DNA from 3 places in the Alishewanella sp. HH-ZS genome. Region 3 is predicted to be linked to each of the others. Evidence: predicted binding sites of a transcription regulator. Region 3 holds the regulator's gene; each other region holds the start of a gene.
What was found. Region 3 encodes sigma-54, which starts transcription at its own class of promoters, with help from an activator protein. Its sites were predicted from a motif close to GTTGGCACGNNNNTNGNNT; they were not measured.
Positions count from the first base shown of each region.

Region 1: the regulator sigma-54 is predicted to act here: its motif matches at 3,893-3,911, upstream of flgF (flagellar basal-body rod protein FlgF).
Region 2: the regulator sigma-54 is predicted to act here: its motif matches at 7,123-7,141, upstream of glnK (P-II family nitrogen regulator).

Region 1 is NZ_LZEJ01000004.1:93,596-101,630, forward strand. Features, by position in the region: gene flgJ (flagellar assembly peptidoglycan hydrolase FlgJ) at 1-424, opposite strand, end outside; gene A9165_RS02840 (flagellar basal body P-ring protein FlgI) at 426-1,529, opposite strand; gene flgH (flagellar basal body L-ring protein FlgH) at 1,539-2,219, opposite strand; gene flgG (flagellar basal-body rod protein FlgG) at 2,231-3,019, opposite strand; gene flgF (flagellar basal-body rod protein FlgF) at 3,089-3,835, opposite strand; gene flgE (flagellar hook protein FlgE) at 4,021-5,325, opposite strand; gene A9165_RS02865 (flagellar hook assembly protein FlgD) at 5,338-6,063, opposite strand; gene flgC (flagellar basal body rod protein FlgC) at 6,074-6,496, opposite strand; gene flgB (flagellar basal body rod protein FlgB) at 6,499-6,900, opposite strand; gene A9165_RS02880 (protein-glutamate O-methyltransferase CheR) at 6,964-7,797, opposite strand; gene A9165_RS02885 (chemotaxis protein CheV) at 7,814-8,035, opposite strand, start outside.
Region 2 is NZ_LZEJ01000002.1:2,336-10,370, reverse strand. Features, by position in the region: gene A9165_RS01245 (DUF3612 domain-containing protein) at 1-323, shown strand, start outside; gene ppk2 (polyphosphate kinase 2) at 344-1,435, shown strand; gene A9165_RS01235 (M13 family metallopeptidase) at 1,548-3,626, shown strand; gene acnB (bifunctional aconitate hydratase 2/2-methylisocitrate dehydratase) at 3,896-6,493, shown strand; gene A9165_RS01225 (YacL family protein) at 6,576-6,965, shown strand; gene glnK (P-II family nitrogen regulator) at 7,187-7,525, shown strand; gene A9165_RS01215 (ammonium transporter) at 7,537-8,035, shown strand, end outside.
Region 3 is NZ_LZEJ01000014.1:36,984-45,018, reverse strand. Features, by position in the region: gene lptA (lipopolysaccharide transport periplasmic protein LptA) at 1-386, shown strand, start outside; gene lptB (LPS export ABC transporter ATP-binding protein) at 383-1,105, shown strand; gene A9165_RS07500 (RNA polymerase factor sigma-54) at 1,221-2,738, shown strand; gene hpf (ribosome hibernation promoting factor) at 2,764-3,051, shown strand; gene ptsN (PTS IIA-like nitrogen regulatory protein PtsN) at 3,054-3,527, shown strand; gene rapZ (RNase adapter RapZ) at 3,524-4,381, shown strand; gene A9165_RS07480 (HPr family phosphocarrier protein) at 4,371-4,649, shown strand; gene A9165_RS07475 (proton-conducting transporter membrane subunit) at 4,825-6,801, shown strand; partial or broken gene A9165_RS16575 (Na+/H+ antiporter subunit E) at 6,688-6,972, opposite strand; gene A9165_RS07470 (monovalent cation/H+ antiporter subunit D) at 6,969-8,035, opposite strand, start outside.

The DNA.
Region 1 (8,035 bases), on a different contig from region 3:
CTTGTAACAGTCCCAAATCTGAGCTGTCCTGATACTGTTGCGCCTGTGGCATGCTCAGGCTTTCCGCACGCTGCCCGGGCATCAGTAACTCGACAGCTTTACGTTGCTTGGCTGCCGCAGCCGGATCTAACTGTTGCACTAACAGCTCGGCCAGCCCCAGCCCGCCTTTTTGTGCCAGATCAGTTGCCAGCTGGTTATCATGCATATCGCGGTAAAACTCGGTGGTCTGACTGTTCATCAGCCCCTCGGCTTCAAACGCTTTATTTGCCTGGCGCATACTTTTCAGCAGCATATTAAAGAAAATGGCTTCAAACTGTTCGGCAGCCTGACGCAGCGCCCCCTGTTCATCACTGCGGGACGCGGTGCGGATCTGCTGCAAACTTTGCAGATCATGATAGGAGTGCTGAAGCTTGCCGCTGTCCATCTTAGATCACCACCAATTCACCATGAATGGCACCGGCTTCTTTTAAGGCTTCCAGAATCGCCATCAGATCGCCGGGCGCCGCACCTACCGCATTGACGGTACGCACTAACTCATCCAGCGTCACGCCGGGATCAAACTTAAACATCCGGGAGTTTTGCGGATTAACATTAATAATGCTGTCTTCTACCACTACCGTTTCACCATCGCTAAAGGGATTGGGTTGGGAGACCTGCGGATTTTCTTCAATGGTGACGGTTAAACCACCATGGGTCACTGCCGCCGGGAACAAGCGCACATCTTTACCAATCACAATGGTACCAGTGCGGGAATTAATAATGATCTTGGCTGCCTGATCCGCCGGTTGAAAGGTCAGATTTTCCAGGGTCGCTAAATAGGATACGCGCTGACTAATATCCCGTGGCGCCCGCACCCTTACCGAAGAGGCGTCCAGTGAAAACGCCGTTTCCGGTCCCATAAAGCCATTAATGGTCTCAGCCAGCCGCTTAGCGGTAGTAAAATCGGGGCGTTTCAGATTAAAGGTAATAAAATCGCCATTGCCAAAGGGCGACTCTACTTCGCGCTCGACCACGGCACCATTCGGAATACGCCCGACTGTCGGGGTATTAACGACGATGCGTGAACCGTCCAGCCCTTCAGCCCCCAGGCCGCTGACAATCAGACTACCCTGTGCTACCGCATAGACATTGCCGTCCAGGCCGGTTAAAAAGGTTTGCAGCAAGGTGCCGCCACGTAAGCTCTTGGCACTGCCCACGGACGAAACGGTAATATCAATACTCTGTCCTGGTTTGGCAAAGGGTGGTAATTCGGCGTGAACCGCAACGGCAGCCACGTTCTTGATTTGCGTGCGGCCACCGGCCGGCAAATTAATGCCAAAGTTTGCCAACATGGTACGAAAACTTTGTTCAGTAAAGGGGCTTTGCTCACCGGTGCCGGGCAACCCCACTACCAGTCCGTATCCCACCAGTTGGTTTGAACGCACGCCTTCGATATCGGCGACATCTTTGATCCGGGCACTCTGTGCCGCCAGCGGCAAACAGCTGGCTAGCAGCAACAAACAGACAGTGACAACATTAGCACTACGCATGTGCTGCTCCTAAAACGGCCACAGCGGGCCATTGAAAAACCGACTTAACCAACCGGGAGACTGGCCATGATGATGCGCGCCCGTGCCACTGTATTCAATGCGGGCATTAGCGATCTTGGTGGACTCAACCGTATTATTCACATCGACGTCCTGTGGCCGGATCACACCGGTCAGCCGGATGTACTCTTTGCCGGTATTTAAGGTTAACCACTTTTCGCCGCGGATCACCAGATTACCATTGGCCAGCACCTGCAACACATTGACCGAGATATCCCCTACCAGGCTGTTACTTTGATTCGCTTTGGCATCGCCTTTAAAATCCTGATTACTACTGGAACCAAACTGCAACACGTTACCACCGATTGAGGCATTGCGACCCGCGATATTGATCGGCTCAAAGGCGACGTTACTGTCTTTTTTACTCTCGGTCTTGGCATTCTTTGAAGCCTGGGTGCGCTCGCGCAGCACTACGGTAATAATATCGCCTTCATGCCGCGCACGATTATCGGTATACAGACTATTCGAATGACTTTGCGTAAACAGCGAACCATTACGCAGCACCGGCCGCGGCGCTGGCTCAGGTGGCAAGGGCGCAAAAAAAGGATCATCAGGTTTGGCTTCCTGTGTTGCCGCACACCCGGTTAGCAATAACAGAAAACTGAGCCCTATCAAGTAAGCAACGTTACGCATCTTAGCCCCCGTTATAATTGCTGAATCACAAAACCAAGCATCTGGTCGACGGTAGAAATGACTTTCGAGTTCATCTCGTACACCCGCTGACTTTCAATCAAGCTCACCAGCTCTTCCGTGACATTGACGTTGGAGGTTTCCAACGCGCCTTGCACAATGATACCAAGCCCTTCCAGGCCCGGAATACCCTGCACCGGATCTCCGCTGGCCGGGGTTTCCTTAAACAGGTTCTGGCCAATCGGCTCTAAGCCTGCCGGGTTAATAAAGTTGGTCACCGTCAACTGTCCCAAGACAGCGTTTTCTACCTGGCCGGCCAACCGCACAGACACCTCACCGTCCTGCGATACCATGATGGCGGTCGCATCCGGTGGGATCACAATGTTCGGCTGTACCTGATAACCGGCACCGGAGGTCACCATATTGCCGTCTCCGTCAACGGTAAACTGACCATTACGGCTATACGAAATGGTGCCATCCGGCATCAGTACCTCAAAAAAACCATGGCCCTGGATCATCAAGTCCAGGCTGTTTTCCGTGGTAATCATATTACCCTGGGTAAAACTCTTTTGAGTCGCCACTACCTTGGTACCGGCGCCAATCATTAAGCCATTTGGCAGCTCAGAGTTTTGCGACGAGCGTCCGCCGGGCTGATTAATATTCTGATACAACAAATCTTCAAAAATCGCCCGGCTTTTCTTAAAGCCGACAGTACTGGCATTCGCCAGGTTATTAGAAATAACCGAGATATCGCGCTGTTTTGCGTCGAGACCGGTTTTACTGATCCACAAAGCCGGATGCATTTGTACCTCCCGGGCCTAAACCCTGTTAACGGCAACGGCAGCTGTAATAGCGGCCGTTGTGAAAAATAATTAGCCGATGATCCGCAGTAGCTGATTCTGCTGCTGGTCCATCTGTTCCGCTTTTTTCATCATTTTCACTTGCAGTTCAAATTGGCGCTGCAAACTGATCATGGTGGTCATTTCGGATACCGCATTAACATTGCTGCCCTCATAGGCACCGTGCAGTAAAGTTACTGCGGCACTCTCTTGTGCTAACTCGCCATCCTTACGCCGGAATAGGCCATCGTTGCCCTTTTCTACCGCCCGGTATTCGGTGTCAACCAGCTTGATCCGGCCCACTATTTCCAACACATTGGCCGGTGCACCCTGGACTCTGGCACTTACCGTACCATCCTGACCAATTTCCATTTTGGCAAGGGGTAAGGGCAGCAGAATAGGACCATCCTCACCTAACACCGGATGACCATTGGCGGTGCGTAGCATACCGTCGGGAGTTAACTGCAAGTTACCGGCACGGGTGTAGGCTTCGTTACCGTTTTTGTCCTGTACCGCAAACCAGCCATCACCCTGGATCGCGATATCCAGCTCGCGCTCGGTAATAATCAGGGCGCCGCTGTCAAAGTTTTGACCAGGCCGCTCGGTCATCGAAAACACCCGGGTCGGCAAGCCGGCGCCAAAAGCCTGCATTGATCGGGCTTGTTCAAAATCAGCTTTAAAGCCAACGGTCCCGGTATTCGCCAGATTATTGGCCCTGACACTGATGCCATGCATATTTTCTTTGGCACCGCTCATGGCGATATAGAGCAAACGATCCATAACAGACTCCGTATAGCAACTGTCGAGGGGTTAATGTGATATTTATTGCACTAACACAAGCAATAACAGTGCCAACTGGAAACAGAACAAGCCAGGCTGACAAAAATAGGGAGAGTGAAAAAAACACCCCGGCACGATGCCGGGGTGTTGCTTGACGGGTATCTGATACCCTGGCGACTAGAAACTTACCGGATCTGCAGGATATTCTGCTGCAACTGGCTGTTCACTTCCAACGCCCTCGAGTTAGCCTGGAAGTTACGCTGCGCCGTAATCAGATCAACAAGCTCAGTCGTCAGGTTAACGTTCGACTGCTCCAGCGCGGAGGCATTCACGGCGCCGAAGGTGCCAATATTCGCCTGTCCGGCAATGGGTTCACCCGAGGTGATAGACTGCTTCCATGATGTATTACCAACCTGCTTTAAGCCCTGCACATTAGCAAAACGCACCAGCGTTACTTGCGCCAGGTAGGACGAGTCACCGTTACTGTAACTGGCCAGTACCCGGCCAAAGGCATCGATATCCACCCCGGTCAGGAAACCAACAGTCGTGCCGTCCTGACTCAGGTTGGTGACATCGAAAGCTGCAGCATACTGTGTAGGCAGTCGCACGCCAGACGCATCCCGGAAATTGACCACAACATCAGCGGCAAATTGTGCGCCGTTGGTCAGATAACCGAGCAAAGGATCATTCAACTGTGCCGCAGGTAACGTTATGGTCGGCACTGGTGGCGTGACAAAATTACCGCTGGAGTCAAAAACAACGTTATCCCCTTGGAACGGAGTTGCCGTAATACCATCCCACACCACAAAAGTTTCCCACTCGGCATTCGCTGGTGGTGTGGTTGGTGTTTTTCTGAAGTAAGTCGTTACCGTATGAGCTTCACCCAGACTGTCATAAACAGTTACCGACGTCGAATGGTTATAGGTAGAGCGGTCAGTGGCGTTAAAGGGCACCAGCGGATCTTTAGCTATTTCCCGGGAGTCAACATTCATACTCAGGAAAATATTGTTGGTCGCTCTTGGCGCTCCGGCTGAAGTCGGGATCGAAATCGGCGCTGTTGTACTAAGGCTTACCGATTGATTTTCACCTGTTACTGGATCGACCGAAAACCCCTGGAGAAAGTTACCTTTATTATCAACAATAAAGTTATCTTTATTTAGCTTAAAGGCCCCTGCCCGGCTATAGGTCATATCCCGGGATACACGATCTGGCGTCGTCGCAAAAAAGCCTTCGCCGGTGATCGCCAGATCCAGTGAATTGTTAGTAAACTGCAGAGCGCCCTGGTTAAACTGCTGCGCAACGACAGCTGTCGTTACACCGTCACCAACCTTGGTGCGCCCGGAAGCAAAAATAGAAGTGGCATAAACATCAGCGAACTCGGCACGAGATTCCTTAAAGCCCGTGGTATTTACGTTGGCAATATTGTTCGCTGTAACATCCAGATCTTTTTGTGCGGCAGCCAGGCCGCTTAGTGCAATATTAAAACTCATAACAAACCTCGCTTAACCGTAAGATACTTCTAACACATCACCCAGTTTCACCGCACCAAGTCCCAGTAGATTCAGCATGATGCCTTTACCATTAGTGTTCATACTGACACTACCGACCGGCGTGTAGACATTCGCCGGAATACTGGCGCGGGTACCGTCACTGTAACTGGCTTCGACTTTTAGCCTGTAAGTGCCGGCTCTGACCCGCTCTGACAACTCTCCGTCAATCCGATCAGCGCTACTTTCGCCCGAAGGTAAATAGGTGCCATCCCAGATAAAGCTGTTACGGCCCATCTTAGGGTTCTCTACGCTAAAACTTTGGATCAGCTCGCCTTTCTCATTCTCTACCATTACTCTTAGCGAGCTGGCGGGCCGCTCTAAATCAATAACGCCACGTGCCAGGCTATCACCGGTAAACACGATTTGGTTAGATTGCGTCAACACTGAACGTCCCACCAGAGACGACGCTTGCAGTGCCTGATTAGACGTCATACTCTGTGCCAAATTAGAAAAGTTCTCGTTTAACTTTCCTATCCCATCGGCAGTAGTAAAGTTGGTCATTTGCGCAATCATCTGATCATTCTCAACCGGTTTGGTTGGATCCTGATAAGCCAGTTGCTGCGTTAGCAGTGCAAAGAAATCCGCCTGAGTTAATGCGCCATTATTACGGTCCTGTACTTTAGGTTTTTCTTCCCAGTACAGGTTATTCAGTGCTGAATTGTTACTTACGCTGTTCATCCATTACTCCTTAACCAGACTGCCCTAAACGCAGGGTGCGCATGAGCATTTGCTTGGCGGCGTCTGCCGTCTGGACGTTCGTTTCATAGGAGCGGGAAGCGGAAATCATATTCGCCATTTCTTCCATGATGTTAACGTTCGGCTTGTAGACAAAGCCATTTTCGTCCGCCAGCGGATGATTAGGCGCATACTCCATCACCGGTGGCGCGTCAGACTCGACGATACCCAGCACTTTTACGCCGCTACCGGCATCTTGTTGCCGCCTGGCCTCCGACAGCTCCGCAGCAAAGACCGGATGCCGGCCTTTATAAACCTGATCAATACTGCTACTGACACTATTGGCATTTGCCATATTGCTGGCCGTGGTATTCATCCGTACTGACTGCGCAGTCATACCGGAACTGGCAATATCGAAAACTTTAAATAAGCTCATGATTATTGTCCCGTACCTGTGATAGCCTTTTTCAGGCCACTGATTCTGCTGTTTAAAAACTGCAAGCTGGTTTGATACTGAATAGCATTCTGCATCATCGCATTCCGCTCATGATGCACGTCCACACTATTACCATCGCCGGTATCCGGTTGATCCGGGTTACGAAATTTTACTTCCTGCCGGCTTTGGGTAGAGATGGCAAAATGCCCTTCGTGCGTGCGACTCACCGGACGGCTCTGTCGCGACTGCGCGTTGTTAAGTGCCTGCTGGAAATCCAGATCTTTAGCCTTATAGCCCGGCGTATCTGCATTAGCGATATTTTCTGAAAGCACCTGTGCACGCCGATCCCGGGTTAATAATGCATCCGGGTGCATGCCAAAGGCTTTGTCAAAGCTGATAGCCATTTTCTTGCCACCTCTTGTTACACGTTAAACATGAGGAAGCAAAAAGCAGGCCAAATTGAAAGGTCAGGTTTTTTTGCGGTAGATAATGCCAGGATTACAACGTAACATTTCAAAATCCTCGTTCAGGCTGGACAAGGATTCTGAAGCACCAAGGATTAAGTGACCACGGCTGTTTAGTGCCTGCGAAAACTGGCGAATAATTTTCGCTTTAACTTCAGGAGAGAAATAAATCAGCACGTTGCGACAAAATATAATGTCGAACTTGCCCAGTAAGGTGTAGCTATCGAGCAGGTTAAGGTGCCGGAAACTGACGTTTTTTTTCACTTGCTCCTTGATCCGCATCATACCTTTGCCGCTGTCTTCAAAAAAACGGCTACGCCGCTCCGGTGATAAACCACGAGCTAAAGCCAAGCCATCATATTCGGCACGCTGGCAGTGTTCTAACATAGTGTTAGAAATATCCGTGCCTAAAATACTTACCCCGGCAGGAAAGGCATTGGGCCGGCCTTGCTGGTATTCCAGCACAGTCATGGAAATAGAATACGGCTCCTGACCGGAAGAACTGGCTGCTGACCAAATTTTGACACTGCGGCAAGTTTTTTCCAGCTCCGGAAAAATTTGGCTCTTTAACAACTCATAAGGATAGGTATCTCGAAACCACAAAGTCTCATTAGTGGTCATAGCGTCAATAACAGCCGAACGCAACTGCCGTTCAAACGGGTTCATAGTTTTGTTGAGCAATTCAGAGAGGGTGCTAATGCTGAAACGTTGCATCAATGGTGCTAAACGGCTTTTCACCAGATATTGCTTATTATCACCCAATACGATGCCACACTGTTGCTCCAGAAAATCCCGGAATTGCCGGTATTCAGATTCCTGTAATTGTTTATCTGTCACGCAACGTCCTCAGCTTTTAATCTACATGTAACCACTTCTGTACCGATTGCGCGAGCTCGTCTGGGTTAAACTTGGCGATAAAGTCTTCAGCCCCCACTTTTTGAACCATCTGCTGATTAAAAACGCCACTTAGCGAGGTGTGCAGAATAACGTGCAGACGGCGCAGTTTAGGGTCAGCTTTCACTTCTGCAGTCAGGGTGTAGCCGTCCATTTCCGGCATCTCAATATCAGAGATCAA
Region 2 (8,035 bases), on a different contig from region 3:
TTTATTGCTGTGAGTCGACCAAGGTCAAAGATTTGGCCGGTAATGACCATGTATTATGTGCTGGTATTGATTTGAATCCGGCTTTGGCGGCCCAGGGGCTGGATGCCGATGCGCTGGCGCAGGAGATGAAGGCGCGTTGTATCAGTTATGGTGGCGCTGCTACTGTGCCGCAAAATATTCAAACCACCTTGAAGCGGGTGGCCAATATTCTGAATATCAACTGGGTTAGCCGTAGCATGAATAAACCCGCACAACTGATTTGCGCCCGGGGCGGCAGCTGCCCGCGCTCACCCAGTTGTTATCAATGCGAGGTTGCCACTTAACACAGCGCGTAGGAGATATGATGACCGAGAAAGTCCAGGCTGAGACGACAGTGCAGGATCCGCAAACTGAACGGGTGACACAAAGGCTTAGCGCCAGTCAGCAGGCCAAGGCAGTGGCGCTTGAAGACATTATTGCCGCCCGTGCGGCTGGCGATTTGCACCAGTTATCCGAGCATTTACTGGCGATGTTGGAAGGCTTGTCACCTGACGATCTGACTCAGCTGAGTAAGGCATTACTTAAGGGCGAATCCGCGCAGTCAGAAAAACGCCGTCTGAAAGCCGACCTGCAATTGGCCGCTGATTGGCGCAGTGGCGGCTACCCTTACCAAAACCGCTTAAGTCGCAAAAGCTACGAACAGCAGAAATATCAGCTGCAAGTCGAACTATTAAAGTTACAGCACTGGGTTAAAGCCAGCGGCCAGCGGCTGGTGATCCTGTTTGAGGGGCGGGATGCGGCAGGCAAAGGCGGTACCATCAAGCGCTTTATGGAGCATCTTAATCCGCGTGGCGCCCGTGTGGTCGCGCTCGAGAAGCCGACTACGGTTGAGCAGGGGCAGTGGTATTTTCAGCGTTATGTGGCACAGCTACCCACCCGGGGGGAAATCGTATTATTTGACCGCTCCTGGTACAACAGAGCAGGGGTTGAACGGGTAATGGGTTTTTGCAGTGATGAGGAGTATCAGGAATTTATGCGGCAAGCGCCAGACTTTGAGCGCCAACTGGTGCGTAGCGGCATTCATCTGATTAAGCTCTGGTTTTCGGTCAGTCGCGACGAGCAGCGGCGCCGCTTTACTGAGCGTGAAGCGCATCCGTTAAAGCAGTGGAAGTTAAGCCCAATCGATCTGGCATCCTTGGATAAATGGGATCACTACACTCAGGCCAAAGAAGCGATGTTTGCTGCAACTGATACCAGCTATGCGCCCTGGACGGTGATTAAATCCGATTGTAAAAAACGTGCCCGCCTTAATGCGATGCGTTACGTGTTACAGCGCCTGCCATACGAGAACAAAGATGCGGCGGCGATAGGGATCCCCGATCCGCTGCTGGTGGGGCGGGCCAATGTCATTTTTGAGCAGGACGAGCATGGTTTTACGCTGGAACGCGGCAGTTAAGGCCTTTCTCATACTTTGTTACAACTTTATGCCTGGCACAAATTGGCAAGGCCAGACAGAGGGCGTAAGATGAAGCGTTAACTTTTTTCCCCGCGTATAACAGGATATTACAATGAAAAAAATCACCTTAGTGGCCAGTGCAGTAGCCCTGGCTCTTGGCCTGAGTGCCTGTGGTAAGCAAAATGCCCCCGAGCAAAGTGCGGCGGCCAAACCTGCAGTTACCCAGCAACAGGCTGCTCTGGTATCAGGTATTGATACCCAGTACTTTGACTCAAGCGTGGCCTTTGGTCAGGATTTCTTCCTGGCGGTAAATGGCAAATGGCTGGCTGAAACTGAAATTCCTGCCGACAAAGCCACTTATGGCTCTTTCCATATTCTGGCTGATCAATCGCAGCAGGCGGTAAAAGCCATTATTGACGAAGTGGCAGCGAAAACTAACTTAGCCGCAGGTTCGGATGAGCAGAAGTTGGGGCATTTCTTTAACAGCTTTATGGATGAAGCGACGATTGAACAGCGTGGTTTAACGCCACTACAACCGCAGCTTGAGGCAATTAAGGGTCTGACTGATAAAGGCCAGTTACCTGCGCTGTTCGCGCGTTTGCAACGCGATGGCATTGCCATTCCATTTAGCTGGTTTGTTAATAACGATGCGAAAAACTCTACCCAGTATGCGGTGTATTTAAATCAGGGCGGCCTGGGGTTACCGGATCGCGATTACTACTTTAAAGATGATGAAGCCTCACTGAAAATTATCAGTGAATATAAAGCCTATCTGCAGGATATGTTTGCGCTGGCTGGCCATAGCGATGCGGCTGCCGCGGCAGAGCGGGTGTATCAGCTGGAAAAAGCGCTGGCAGAACATCACTGGACTCGTCTCGATAGCCGTAATGCCGATAAGACCTACAATAAACTCAGCAGTACAGAGCTGAATAATAGCCTGGGCGCTTTTGATTGGGCAGCCTATGCTGAGGGCGTAAAACTGGCTCAGGTCAGCGATATTATTGTGCGTCAGCCAAGTTACTTTGCTGGTTTAGGCCAGGTGATTGCCGGTAGCGATCTACAAAGCTGGCAGGATTACCTGACCATTAAAACGGTTAACAGCTACGCCGATAAGCTGAGCAGTGCCTTTGCTGATCGTCGTTTTGCGTTCTATGGCACTACCCTAAGCGGTATCCAGGAGCAACAACCGCGCTGGAAGCGCGCTGTCGATGCTGCCGATCAGGTACTGGGTGAGCTGACTGGTAAGCTGTATGTCGAGCGTCATTTCAGCCCTGCCGCCAAAGCACGGATGGAAGAGTTGGTCGCTAACCTGATTAAAGCCTATGAGGTGTCGATCAAAGAACTGGAGTGGATGAGCGAAGACACCAAGGTGGCGGCGTTGGAAAAACTGAGCAAGTTTACGCCGAAAATTGGTTATCCGAACAAGTGGAAAGATTACTCTGCGCTGGAGATCAAAGCCGACGATTTAGTGGGTAACTTTGTCCGTGCCAGTCACTGGGGCTATGATGAGATGGTCAGCAAGCTGGGCAAACCAATCGATAAAGACGAATGGTTTATGACGCCGCAAACGGTCAATGCCTACTATAACCCGGTAAACAACGAAATCGTGTTTCCGGCCGCGATTTTACAGCCACCGTTCTTTAATATGGCGGCCGATGATGCGGTAAACTACGGTGGTATCGGTGCAGTAATTGGCCATGAGATCGGCCATGGCTTTGACGATCAGGGCGCTAAATACGATGGTGACGGTAACCTGCGTAACTGGTGGACCGAGCAAGATAAGGCTCAGTTCCAGGCCCGCGGTGCCAAGCTGATTGGTCAGTACAATCGCTTTGAGCCGCTGCCAGGCGTTAATGTAAACGGCGCTGTGGCACTGGGTGAGAATATCGGTGATCTCGGCGGGATGACGGTAGCCCTGAAAGCCTATCAGTTATCACTAAATGGTCAGCAAGCACCGGTGATGGATGGTTTTACCGGTGAACAACGCTTCTTTATCAGCTGGGCCCAAATCTGGCGCACCAAGTTCCGCGAAGAAGCGCTGCGTCGCCAGCTTAGCACTGGCCCGCACTCGCCAGCCCATTATCGGGTCATTGGTGTGCTGCCCAATATGCCGGAGTTTTATACCGCCTTTGATATTAAAGAAGGTGATGCGATGTATTTACCGGTCGAGCAGCGCGTTAAGATCTGGTAATCCATAGCACGCTGTCACTATAATCAAGCCGTGGTTACCTTGCTTGGAAATCGCAAGGTGCCACGGCTTTTTGCTGCCTTGGTCAGACCACTATAAATTAAAATTACCTGCCTGACGCTTTGTATTCAGCAAATTTATAACCATTATAAGTGTGTGTGCATTAGTGTTAATATGCTTTTGCTCTGATCTTTCTTATAATTGAGCCCATTCATTCACCGGAATGACGTTGCAGTGACCAGACTGCAAGCAACGACCAAGAGGACATAACTGTGTTACAAGAATATCGTGAACACGTGGCGGAACGCGCCGCCCAGGGTATCCCGGCTAAGCCCTTAAATGCTGAGCAAGTTGCTGCCTTAGTTGAATTATTAAAGAACCCGCCAAAAGGCGAGGAAGAGGTTATATTAGATCTGCTGGTCAACCGGGTACCGCCTGGTGTAGACGAAGCCGCTTATGTTAAAGCCGGTTTCCTGGCGGCAGTCGCCAAAGGCGAAGCGAAGAGCCCGTTAATCAGCGCCGAGCGCGCCGTTGAGCTGTTAGGCACCATGATGGGTGGTTACAATATTGAGCCACTGATCAGCCTGCTGGACGATGCCAAGCTGGCGCCAGTTGCCGCCAAGGCGCTGTCACACACCTTACTGATTTTTGATGCTTTCCACGATATCACTGAGAAAGCCGAAGCCGGTAATCAGTACGCCAAGCAAGTACTGCAAAGCTGGGCTGACGCCGAATGGTTTGAAGCCAAGCCAGAGCTGGCGCAGAAAATTACTGTTACCGTATTTAAAGTCGCCGGTGAAACCAACACTGACGATTTATCACCTGCACCGGATGCCTGGTCACGTCCTGACATCCCGCTGCATGCGTTAGCCATGCTGAAAAACAGCCGTGAAGGTATCGAGCCGGATCAGCCTGGTACTGTTGGCCCGATCAAGCAGTTGGAACAGCTGAAACAAAAAGGTTTCCCACTGGCTTATGTCGGTGACGTAGTCGGTACCGGTTCATCACGTAAATCAGCGACTAACTCAGTGCTGTGGTTTATGGGCGACGATATTCCATACGTACCGAACAAGCGCGGTGGCGGCTTTGTGTTAGGCGGTAAAATTGCGCCGATTTTCTTCAATACCATGGAAGACTCAGGTGCACTGCCAATTGAGGTTGATGTCAGCAAGCTCGAGATGGGCGATGTGATCGACATTCTGCCGTACGAAGGCAAAATCGTGCGTCATGGCAGTGGCGAAGTGCTGGCTGAATTCAGCCTGGCAACTGACGTATTAATTGATGAAGTGCGTGCCGGTGGCCGTATTCCACTGATTATCGGCCGTGGTTTAACTGACCGTGCCCGTGAGTTCTTAGGTTTAGCGGCCTCTGACAAATTCCGTCGTCCACAAGCCAAAGCTGATACTGGCAAAGGCTTTACGCTGGCGCAGAAAATGGTCGGTAAAGCTTGCGGCGTGAAAGGTGTACGTCCGGGTACTTACTGTGAGCCGAAGATGACTACCGTAGGTTCGCAAGACACCACTGGCCCTATGACCCGTGACGAGTTAAAAGACTTAGCCTGTTTAGGTTTCTCTGCCGATCTGACGATGCAGTCGTTCTGTCACACTGCCGCTTATCCGAAGCCGGTTGACGTGGATACGCATCATACTCTGCCAGACTTTATTATGAACCGTGGCGGTGTCTCACTGCGTCCGGGCGATGGTATTATCCACAGCTGGTTAAACCGCATGTTGCTGCCAGATACTGTGGGTACCGGTGGTGACTCTCACACCCGTTTCCCGATTGGTATTTCGTTCCCGGCAGGTTCAGGTTTAGTGGCGTTCGCCGCAGCGACTGGTGTAATGCCACTGGATATGCCAGAGTCGGTACTGGTGCGCTTTAAAGGTGAAATGCAGCCTGGTATTACACTGCGCGACTTAGTGCATGCCATTCCTTATGTTGCCATTCAGAAAGGCTTGCTGACTGTTGATAAAAAAGGCAAGAAGAACATCTTCTCTGGCCGCATTCTGGAAATCGAAGGTTTACCGAATCTGACCGTAGAGCAGGCGTTTGAATTATCTGATGCCTCTGCGGAGCGTTCAGCAGCCGGTTGTACCATCAAGCTGTCAAAAGAGTCGATTGCCGAATATCTGGAATCGAATATCGTGATGCTGAAGTGGATGATCGCTGAAGGTTACGGTGATGTGCGCACTATCGAGCGCCGTATCAATGCGATGCAGGCCTGGCTGAAAGATCCACAGCTGATGGAAGCCGATGCCGATGCGGAATACACTGAAGTGATCGAAATCGATCTGGCCGACATTAAAGAGCCAGTGCTGTGTGCGCCAAATGATCCGGACGATGCCCGTTTACTGTCTGAAGTTGCCGGCGACAAGATTGATGAAGTGTTTATCGGTTCTTGTATGACTAACATTGGTCACTTCCGTGCTGCCGGTAAGTTACTGGATAAGTTCAAAGGTCAGTTACCAACCCGGTTATGGATCGCGCCACCGACTAAGATGGACCAGGCCCAGCTGACCGAAGAAGGTTACTACGGTATTTACGGCAAAGTGGGTGCCCGCACCGAGATGCCAGGCTGTTCACTTTGTATGGGTAACCAGGCGCGGGTGGCTGAGAAGTCAACGGTAGTGTCTACTTCTACCCGTAACTTCCCGAACCGTTTAGGTCAGGGTGCTAACGTGTATCTGGCGTCAGCGGAGCTGGCTGCGGTATCTTCAATTATCGGAAGATTACCGACAGTGGCAGAATATATGGAATATGCGAAGCAAATCGATGCCACGGCAGCCGATACCTATCGCTACCTGAACTTCCATAAGATGCCGCAGTACACCAAAAAAGCGGATAATGTGATTATCCAGCAAGCGGTGTAAGCACTTAGTAACGACTAACAACGCCTGCCTTATGCAGGCGTTGTTGTTTTTACCGCCGTAATAAAGCAAACAGTTGGCAAAGATGGAATACGACTTTATCTATGATCGCGACAGCCGGCGTTACCGGTTAAAGCTGGCGACCGAGCAAGCCGCCCTACAGCAGTTTTTGCTGGATGAGTTTGCTCACCGGGCCAGTGCTTACCAGCCGCTGCTAAGCCAGCTGCAGACACTAAAGCCTTATCAGGACTGGCAGTATCAGGGGCGTGAATTTAGCTTACTGGTGCAGCAGCAGGAAGTGTGGGTTTGCCATAATAGTTTGTTGGCAACGGAGAGTAGCGCGTTGGCCAGACAAGCGCTGCCGGAGGAGCTTGACGACGATTTACAGCTGGATGAAAGCGGGCTTAGTAGCGAATGCGGGCTGGCAGACTTGCTGCTGTTGCTGCAAGCCTGGCAGGAATTTCTGCCGGAATAATCTGATACATAACGTCATGCCGATATGATGCTTTTCGGGTCGCCGGCGCGGATACTGGCTTGCACTCAGGCGGGGAGAAACGCACTAAACTGGTGCGTTTTTTTTCGCCAACTGTAAGCTGCCAAGCCTAAGTCTGTGTTTTATATCAAATAAAAATCTTGGCACAAGGTTTTCTTATCTTTTTAAGCGAACAGCATAATTAGTCGATAAGGAAAACCATCATGAAGCTTGTATGTGCCATCATCAAGCCGTTCAAACTGGATGATGTCCGGGAAGCGATTGCGGACATTGGGGTAGAAGGTTTAACGGTTACCGAAGTAAAGGGTTTTGGCCGCCAGAAAGGCCACACCGAGCTCTATCGCGGAGCCGAGTATCAGGTTGATTTCCTGCCGAAAGTAAAATTGGAAATTGCGACCCAGGACGATCAGGTAGAACGCTTACTGGAAGCGATCCAGAAAGCGGCTTATACCGGCCGCATTGGTGACGGCAAGATCTTTGTCTACGACCTGGAGCAGGCGGTGCGGATCCGTACCGGCGAAACTGACGCTGAAGCGATTTAAGGAGCCTTGCCATGCAAGAACAAATTTATCATTTACAGTTTGCGATGGACACCTTCTACTTCCTGATGTGTGGGGTGTTAGTGATGTGGATGGCGGCGGGCTTTTCGATGCTGGAAGCCGGTTTGGTGCGGGCCAAGAACACCACAGAAATTCTGACCAAGAATATCGCGCTCTACTCGATTGCCTGCATAATGTATTTAATCTGTGGTTACTACTTTATGTACGATGGCGGTATTTTCCTGCAAGGTATTGCTGAAATTGACGTTGATGCCACTTTAGCCTCCTTTGCAGAACAGAATGATTTTACCGGTGACGCCGTCTATTCCGGTGCGTCAGACTTCTTCTTCCAGGTCGTTTTCGTGGCAACAGCGATGTCGATTGTCTCTGGTGCTGTAGCGGAGCGGATGAAGTTGTGGGCCTTTTTAGCCTTTGCCGTGGTAATGACCGGCTTTATCTATCCAATCCAAGGTGGCTGGACCTGGGGCGGTAAAGAAGTGTTTGGCTTGTATA
Region 3 (8,035 bases):
AGGCGTCCATTCGCGATAATATCGCGGTTTACGTCAACAATGTCGAAGTCACCCAAGGCTCCTTGCTAATCAAAGCCGATAAGCTGGAGATCAATGCCAGTGCCGGTAAAGGTAATGAGGTGTTTATTTTTACCGGTCGTCCGGCTACCTATTCCCAGTTACTGGAAGGCGACCGGCCGGTAACAGCCCAAGCGAATGAGATCCGCTACGATTTGGCCAGCCGGACCCTGACGCTGACTGCGGATGCCGAGCTTACCCAAAGCGGTTCTCTGGTGCGTGGTGATGTGATTCGTTATAACATCGAGTTACAACAGTTAACGGCCGGCAGTGAACAAAACCGGCGGGTAACCACCATTTTCACGCCAGAAACCAAGGAAAATCAATGAAGTTAGTGGTTTCACATCTGGCCAAAAGCTATAAAGGCCGGCAGGTGGTAAAAGATGTCAGTCTGGAAGTCAAAGCAGGTCAGATCGTTGGCTTGTTGGGACCCAATGGTGCCGGCAAAACCACCACTTTTTATATGATTGTTGGTCTGGTGCCATCCGATAAAGGTCAGATCACGTTAAACGAGCAAGATATCACCTTCGCCCCTATTCATCAGCGGGCCCGGGCGGGTATTGGTTATTTACCGCAGGAAAGTTCGATTTTCCGCAAATTGACGGTATACGACAATTTGCTGGCAATTCTGGAAACCCGAAAGGAACTTAACCGCCAGCAAAGGGAAGAAATCGCCGATGACCTGCTGGAAGAATTTCATATTGGCCATATTAAAAATAGCCTTGGTATGGCGCTGTCCGGTGGTGAGCGGCGGCGGGTAGAGATCGCACGCGCTCTGGCCGCAGATCCTGCTTTTATTTTGCTGGATGAACCCTTTGCCGGCGTGGACCCGATTTCGGTGCTGGATATTAAAAAAATTATTCAGCACCTATGCCAGCGCGGCATCGGGGTACTGATCACTGACCATAATGTGCGGGAAACCCTCGATGTCTGCGAAATAGCCTATATTGTCAGTCATGGTGAATTAATTGCCGCCGGCTCGCCGCAGGATGTGTTAGCGAATCAACAGGTCCGCGATGTATACCTGGGTGAGCAATTCAGGCTATAGTAGGGCAATCAGCGTCAAGTCCTCCACCCGCTGACACGGAAGGCGCAATCAGGCGGCACAGACCGCAGCCACTTCCAGGATGGAGGGGATATACTCAGGAGAGAATCAGACTTACATGAAGCCGTCTTTACAACTTCGCCTTGGCCAACAGCTAACAATGACGCCGCAGCTGCAGCAAGCGATCCGCTTATTGCAGCTTTCCACCATTGAGCTGCAGCAGGAAATTCAGGAAGCGCTGGATGCCAACCCCTTGCTTGAGCCCGACGACGACTTCGAACCGGGCACGCCCGAGACCGACCTGAGCCTGTCGAATATCAACCGTGAAGAAAGCAGCGGGTCAACGTCTGACAGTGAAGACTACCAGGCTGGTAATGACGATTATCCGGAATTTAATGACGTTAGTGAGCGCGATACCAGCGAGGCAATGGCCGAGCAGAATATCCAGGAGGACTTACCACTGGACAATAACTGGGACGATTTAGTCAGTGCCGCCCCGGTCAGCAATGGCGCCCTGCCAGACGAGGATCTGGTATATCAGGGCGAAACCACTGAAACCTTGCAGGATTATTTGCGTTGGCAAATGGACCTTACCCCTTTTTCTGAGACAGACCGCGCCATTGCCGAAGTCATTATTGAAGCCGTCGATGAAGCCGGTTTACTGACCATAGATGTGGAAGATATCTTAGCCTCACTGCAGCTGCCGGATGTCGAAGCCGATGAAGTCGAGGCTGTATTAAAACGGATCCAATTGTTTGACCCTGTCGGTGTGGCGGCCCGCTCAGTGAAAGAGTGCTTGCTGATCCAGCTACGGCAGTTTGATCCTGCCACCCCCTATTTAAATGATGCAAAACAAATAATCAGCGAATATACCGACTTTTTAGCTAACCGGGACTTTCGTTCTTTGATGCGGGTGACTAAACTCAAAGAAGATGAGTTAAAAGAAGTGATGCGCCTGATCCACAGCCTGAACCCGCGCCCCGGCGCCGATGTGATCAGGCAGGAACAGCAATATGTGATTCCTGATGTAGTGGTTACCAAGGTTAAAGGTCGTTGGCAGGTGGAGCTGAATCCGGATGCCATGCCCAAAGTGAAAATCAACCAGCAGTATGCTGCGCTGTCCAGAACGGTCAGAAGCAGTACCGACAGCCAGTTTATCCGCTCACATCTGCAGGAGGCGAAATGGTTTTTGAAAAGTCTGGAAAGCCGCAACGAAACCTTGCTAAAGGTCGCCAACTGTATCGTGCAACAGCAACAAGCCTTTTTTGAGCATGGCGAAGAGGCCATGAAACCCATGGTATTAAATGATGTGGCAGAAATGGTAAGTATGCATGAGTCAACAATTTCCCGGGTTACTACCCAAAAGTATATGCATACGCCGCGCGGAATTTTTGAACTTAAATTCTTCTTCTCCAGTCATGTTAGTACAGAGAGTGGTGGTGAATGTTCATCTACCGCCATCCGTGCCTTTATTAAGAAATTGGTGGCAGCAGAGAACCCGGCTAAGCCACTGAGTGACAGTAAGATGGCAGAAATCTTATCCGAACAGGGGATCAATGTCGCAAGGCGTACCATCGCCAAGTACCGTGAATCGCTGTTTATTGCGCCATCTAATCAACGAAAGACCTTGCTGTAAGTGTCTTAACAAGAAGGAAGAGTCTATGCAAATCAACTTAACTGGCCGTCATGTAGAAATTACCGACTCTCTGAGAGAATATGTAGACAGTAAATTTTCCAAGCTGGAGCGTCATTTCGAGAATATCAATAACGTGCATGTTATTCTGAACGTGGAAAAACTGAAGCAAATCGCTGAAGCCAAAGTACATTTGAACGGCGGTGAAGTTTTTGCTGTGTCAGAGGATGAAAATATGTATGCTGCAATTGACCAGTTAATTGATAAACTGGACCGGCAAGTGATTAAACACAAAGAAAAGTTGTCGCGACACTAACCATGATAAATTTAAGCGCTATGCTGGAGAAGAACTGCACCAAGAGTGCAGTTCTTTTTAACAGCAAAAAACGGATCCTCGAATATATTGCCGAGCTGGCTCATCAACAGCTGCCAGAGATGTCTGAGTACAGCATTCTGGAAGCCCTGATGACCCGGGAAAAGCTGGGTTCAACCGGTATTGGTGGTGGTATTGCCATTCCCCATGGCAAGCTCGACTGCGTCACCTCACCGATCCTGATATTTGTGGTAAGCCAGGATCCGATCCCCTTTGACGCTATCGATAACCAGGGCGTCGATATTTTTTGTGCCATCCTGATCCCGAAAGATCAGTGTCAGGCTCACTTAACTACACTTTCTGGTATTGCAAAACTGCTGACCCAAAAAGATCTGACCAAAAAGATCCGACATGCCAGTTCTGATCAGGAGCTGTATCAGTTATTAATGGACTATAGCCAACAAACGGGTGAAAAATGAAACTGCTGGTAGTCAGTGGCCGCTCAGGTTCAGGAAAATCGGTGGCGCTGAGAGTAATGGAAGATTTGGGCTACTACTGCGTCGACAATATTCCGGTTAATTTATTACCGACTCTCGCTAATGCGGTGATGGGTCAGTATGAGCGGGTTGCCGTCAGTATTGACGTACGTAATCTGCCGAATGAACCGGAAGAGCTGGCGGAGATCCTGTCTTACCTGCCGCGTAAGCTGGAACTGACTATCCTGTATCTGGATGCGGACCACACTACCCTGATTAAACGCTTTAGCGAAACCCGGCGTTTACATCCGCTATCTCACCAGGCGATGTCACTGGATGAAGCGATCTCCCGCGAACAGCAACTGTTAGATCCTATTGCCAGCCGCGCCGATCTCTATATTGATACCACTGACCTTAACGTACACCAACTGGCAGAAGTATTGCGTGAACGGATCCTTGGCCAGAAAACCGGTCGCCTGGTGATCCTGTTTGAGTCCTTTGGCTTTAAATATGGCATTCCCAAGGATGCCGACTTTGTGTTTGATGCCCGTTTTCTGCCCAATCCGCACTGGGAACCAGAGTTAAAGCCCCTGACGGGTCTGGATCAGCCAGTAAAGGACTATCTGGCGGCAGAAGCCATAGTAGGTAAATATATCTGGCAAATTAACAGCTTTATCAGCAGTTGGTTACCGCATCTGGAGCGTAATAGCCGCAGCTACCTGACAATCGCTATCGGTTGCACCGGTGGCCAACACCGTTCGGTTTATATCGCGGAAAGTCTGGCGGAAAGCTATCGCAGTCAACGTGATGATGTGCAAATCCGGCACCGGGAGTTAAAACGTCATCATGGCCGCTAAACTCAGTCAACAGGTTACCATCATCAATCAGCTGGGGTTACATGCCAGGGCTGCCACTAAGTTGGTACAACTGTGCCAGAAATTTTCGGCTAAGGTTGAACTGGTGCAGGATGACGGTAAAACGGCCGATGCCGGTAGTGTGCTGGCACTGCTGATGCTGGCCAGTAGCAAGGGCAAAACCCTGACTGTTACCACTGAAGGGCCTGATGCTGCAGCAGCGCTAGAGGCGATAGTGGCGTTAATAGACGCCGGCTTTGACGAGCTCTGAACCGGCGATTTCGGCCGGTTTTTCTTTATTCCCCCCCCTAAATCTGCTATCTTTACTGCCTTGTTCAGTTTTTTTAATTGAAAATTAGTAGCTTGAACTACTCTTAAACAGCAATCCGCGCCACGCTGGGGTGCGTATCAACCGCAATTTCAGGCTATCTAAACAGGAGTAGCTTATGTTATATGTGGTCCTCTCGATCTTTTTGCTCGCCTGTATCGCGCCACATCTGTATCGACTGCTCGGTAAACATACTGGTCTGGTGCTAGCGTTGTTACCCGCTACGCTATTTATCTATTTCGCCAGCCAACTCAGTGCCGTCAGTCAGGGGCAGCCGCTGCTGCAAAGCTGGCCATGGTTTCCGGGGCTGGGTATTCAGCTCAGCTTTATGCTGGATGGCTTGTCGTTACTCTTTGCCTTACTGATCACCGGTATCGGCACCTTTATCCTCTGCTATGCCGGCCAATATCTGCAAGGGCATCCGGCACTGGGGCGCTTTTTTTTATTCTTGCTCAGCTTTATGGGCGCCATGCTCGGCCTGGTATTATCCGATAATCTGATCACCTTATTTGTGTTCTGGGAACTGACCACCGTCAGCTCCTTTATGCTGATCGGCTTTAATCACGAAGATAGCGAGTCACGCCAAAAAGCCCATCAGGGGTTGATGGTAACAGTGCTGGGTGGTTTGGCGCTGATGACAGGGCTGATTATGCTGGGTATGGCCGCGGGCAGCTATCAACTGAGTGATGTGCTGCAACAGGATTTGACCGGTCACAGCCTCTATCTACCGATGCTGATCCTGATCCTGCTGGGAGCCTTTACCAAATCAGCGCAAACACCTTTTCATTTCTGGCTACCGAATGCGATGGCAGCTCCAACACCGGTAAGTGCTTACTTACACTCTGCAACTATGGTAAAGGCCGGGGTTTATCTGCTGGCGCGCCTGCAACCCAGCCTGGGAGGCAGTGAAGTCTGGTTGCTGACCTTAAGTGCAGTGGGAGCACTCACTATGCTGACCGGTATTTTCCTGGCCAGCCGCGCCACCGGCATCAAAAAAGTGTTGGCCTATTCCACTGTGATGGCGCTGGGTACCCTCACCATGTTACTGGGGTTAGGTACCGAAAAGGCGGCGCTGGCCGCAGTCACCTTCTTATTGGCGCATGCGCTCTATAAAGGGGCACTGTTTATGATTGCTGGTATTCTCGACCATGAAGCCGGCATTAAGGACTTTGAGAAAGCATCCGGCTTACGTAAGCTGATGCCGCGCACTACCCTGGTTGCGGTAGTGGCGGCTCTGTCTCTGGCCGGAGTGATCCCGCTATTTGGTTTTGTCGGTAAAGAGCTGCTGCTGGAGGCAGTGTTAAGCGGCTCGCAGTGGCAGTTGGGACTGACCGCCGCTACGGTACTGGCGAATATCTTTGTGGTGCTGGTTGCTGCGCTGTTGGCGATTAAACCCTGGTTTGGTCAGGCGTTACCGACACCTAAGCCGGCGCATGATCCGGGCTGGCAAATGTTAGTCGGGCCCGCCGTACTCGCTACGCTTGGCTTGATTTTCGGTCTGTTACCGATGCTACCGGATCAGTACTTATTAAATGCGGCAGCAACCGCGGTCTATGGCCAACCTATTAGCGGTTATCTGGCACTGTGGCATGGCATTAACCTGCCACTGCTGCTTAGCCTTGGCAGTCTGGTGTTGGGTTTATTACTATTCCGCTTCTGGCAGCCGTGGCGCAAACTTACCGCCGTGGTGGAGACGCTGAGTAAAGCCGGGCCGGAAGCCGGCTACAACAAACTGATGGCAGCGCTGGTCAGCTTTGCCGCCTGGCAAACACGGGTGCTACAGAACGGTTATTTACGCAACTATCTGCTGACGACAATGGCGACAGTGGTACTGTTGGTCGGCTGGGCGATGCTAAGGCTGGAGCACTTTGAGCTTAACTGGCAATTTAGCGATGTCCGGGTACAGGAAGCCGTGATTTTTCTGGTCCTGCTAACCACTATTGTCAGCGCAGTGGTACTGAACTCTTTCCTTGGCGTGGTGGCGCAGCTTCTTAACCGGTCCCAGGATCAACACCGCCACCTGCGCATTAGCGGTAATAATGTCGGCAAATACCCGCAGAATATAACGCAGCGCCAGGCCCGGACGTTCAATTAACGGCTGCGGATCGCGGAAGCGGTAACAGATCCAGGGAATACCAATCGCCAATACCGTCGCAAAAAACAAATGCAGCAAGGCCAGGCTCTGATTCAGCAACAACCAAATCACAAATAACAGCAGGCTACGATAAGGTGTCGGCAACCAGCTAAAGCGGGGTGTCATTCTCATGGTAAGACTCCTGAGCCGGGAAGAATGCTTTGGATGGTACCCAGCACATCCGCCAGCTGACGGGCGGCGGCAAAGCTAAGTTCAGTCAATGGGCCGGCAAACACCATTAGCAGCAGACTGGCACTGAGTAACCATAACACGGCAAATAATTGTAACGGTTGCACCCGCTCTTCGGCTTTTTGCATACCACTCACCCGCCAGAACAGGGTACTACCGGCGCGTGACAGGCCAATCAGCACCAATAGACTGGATAACAACAAGATAGCCCACAACCAGTACTGGCCACTGACACCAAAGGCCGCCTGCAGCAGCATCACCTTGCCGATAAAGCCTGATAACGGCGGTAGGCCAGCGACAGAAATAGCACACAGCACAAAGAGCGTGCCCAACAACACCGGTTGATTCACCCGCCGCGCGGCGACCAGTCGATCCTGTGCCTTGCCACGCTGGGTCGCAATCAAATCTGCCAGCAGGAATAAGGCGCCACAGATCAAGGTCGAGTGTACGGTATAATACAGTACCGCAGCATGGGCAGCGGTATTTTGTACTGCCACCAACACCACCAGGCTGCCAACCGAAACCAGCACCAGATTGGCAACCAGCTTACGGAAATCCTGACTGGCCAGCACACCAATGGCGCCCAGCAGCATCGTCGCTAAGCCAAAGGGCCACAACCAACTGTTCGCTAACCCTTGTAGTGGGCCAGCTTGCTCGCCAAAAATGGTGGTAAACACCCGCAGCAGTGCATAAACGCCAATCTTGGTCATTACCGCAAACAGGGCGGCAACCGGCGCCGAGGCGGAGGCATAGGTAGCCGGTAGCCAGAACTGCAGCGGCAGAATAGCTGCTTTCAGCGCAAAGACTATCAACAGCATTAAGGCGCCGGCTTTAACCAGCATCAGGTTATCATCCGGCAACTGGGTGACTTTCAGTGCCATGTCGGCAATATTCAGCGTGCCCAGGGTACCGTACAGGATCGCCAGGGCCAGCAAGAACACCGCCGAGCCGGTCAGGTTTAACACCACATAGTGCACAGCGGCACGGGTTTTATTTTTGCCACCGG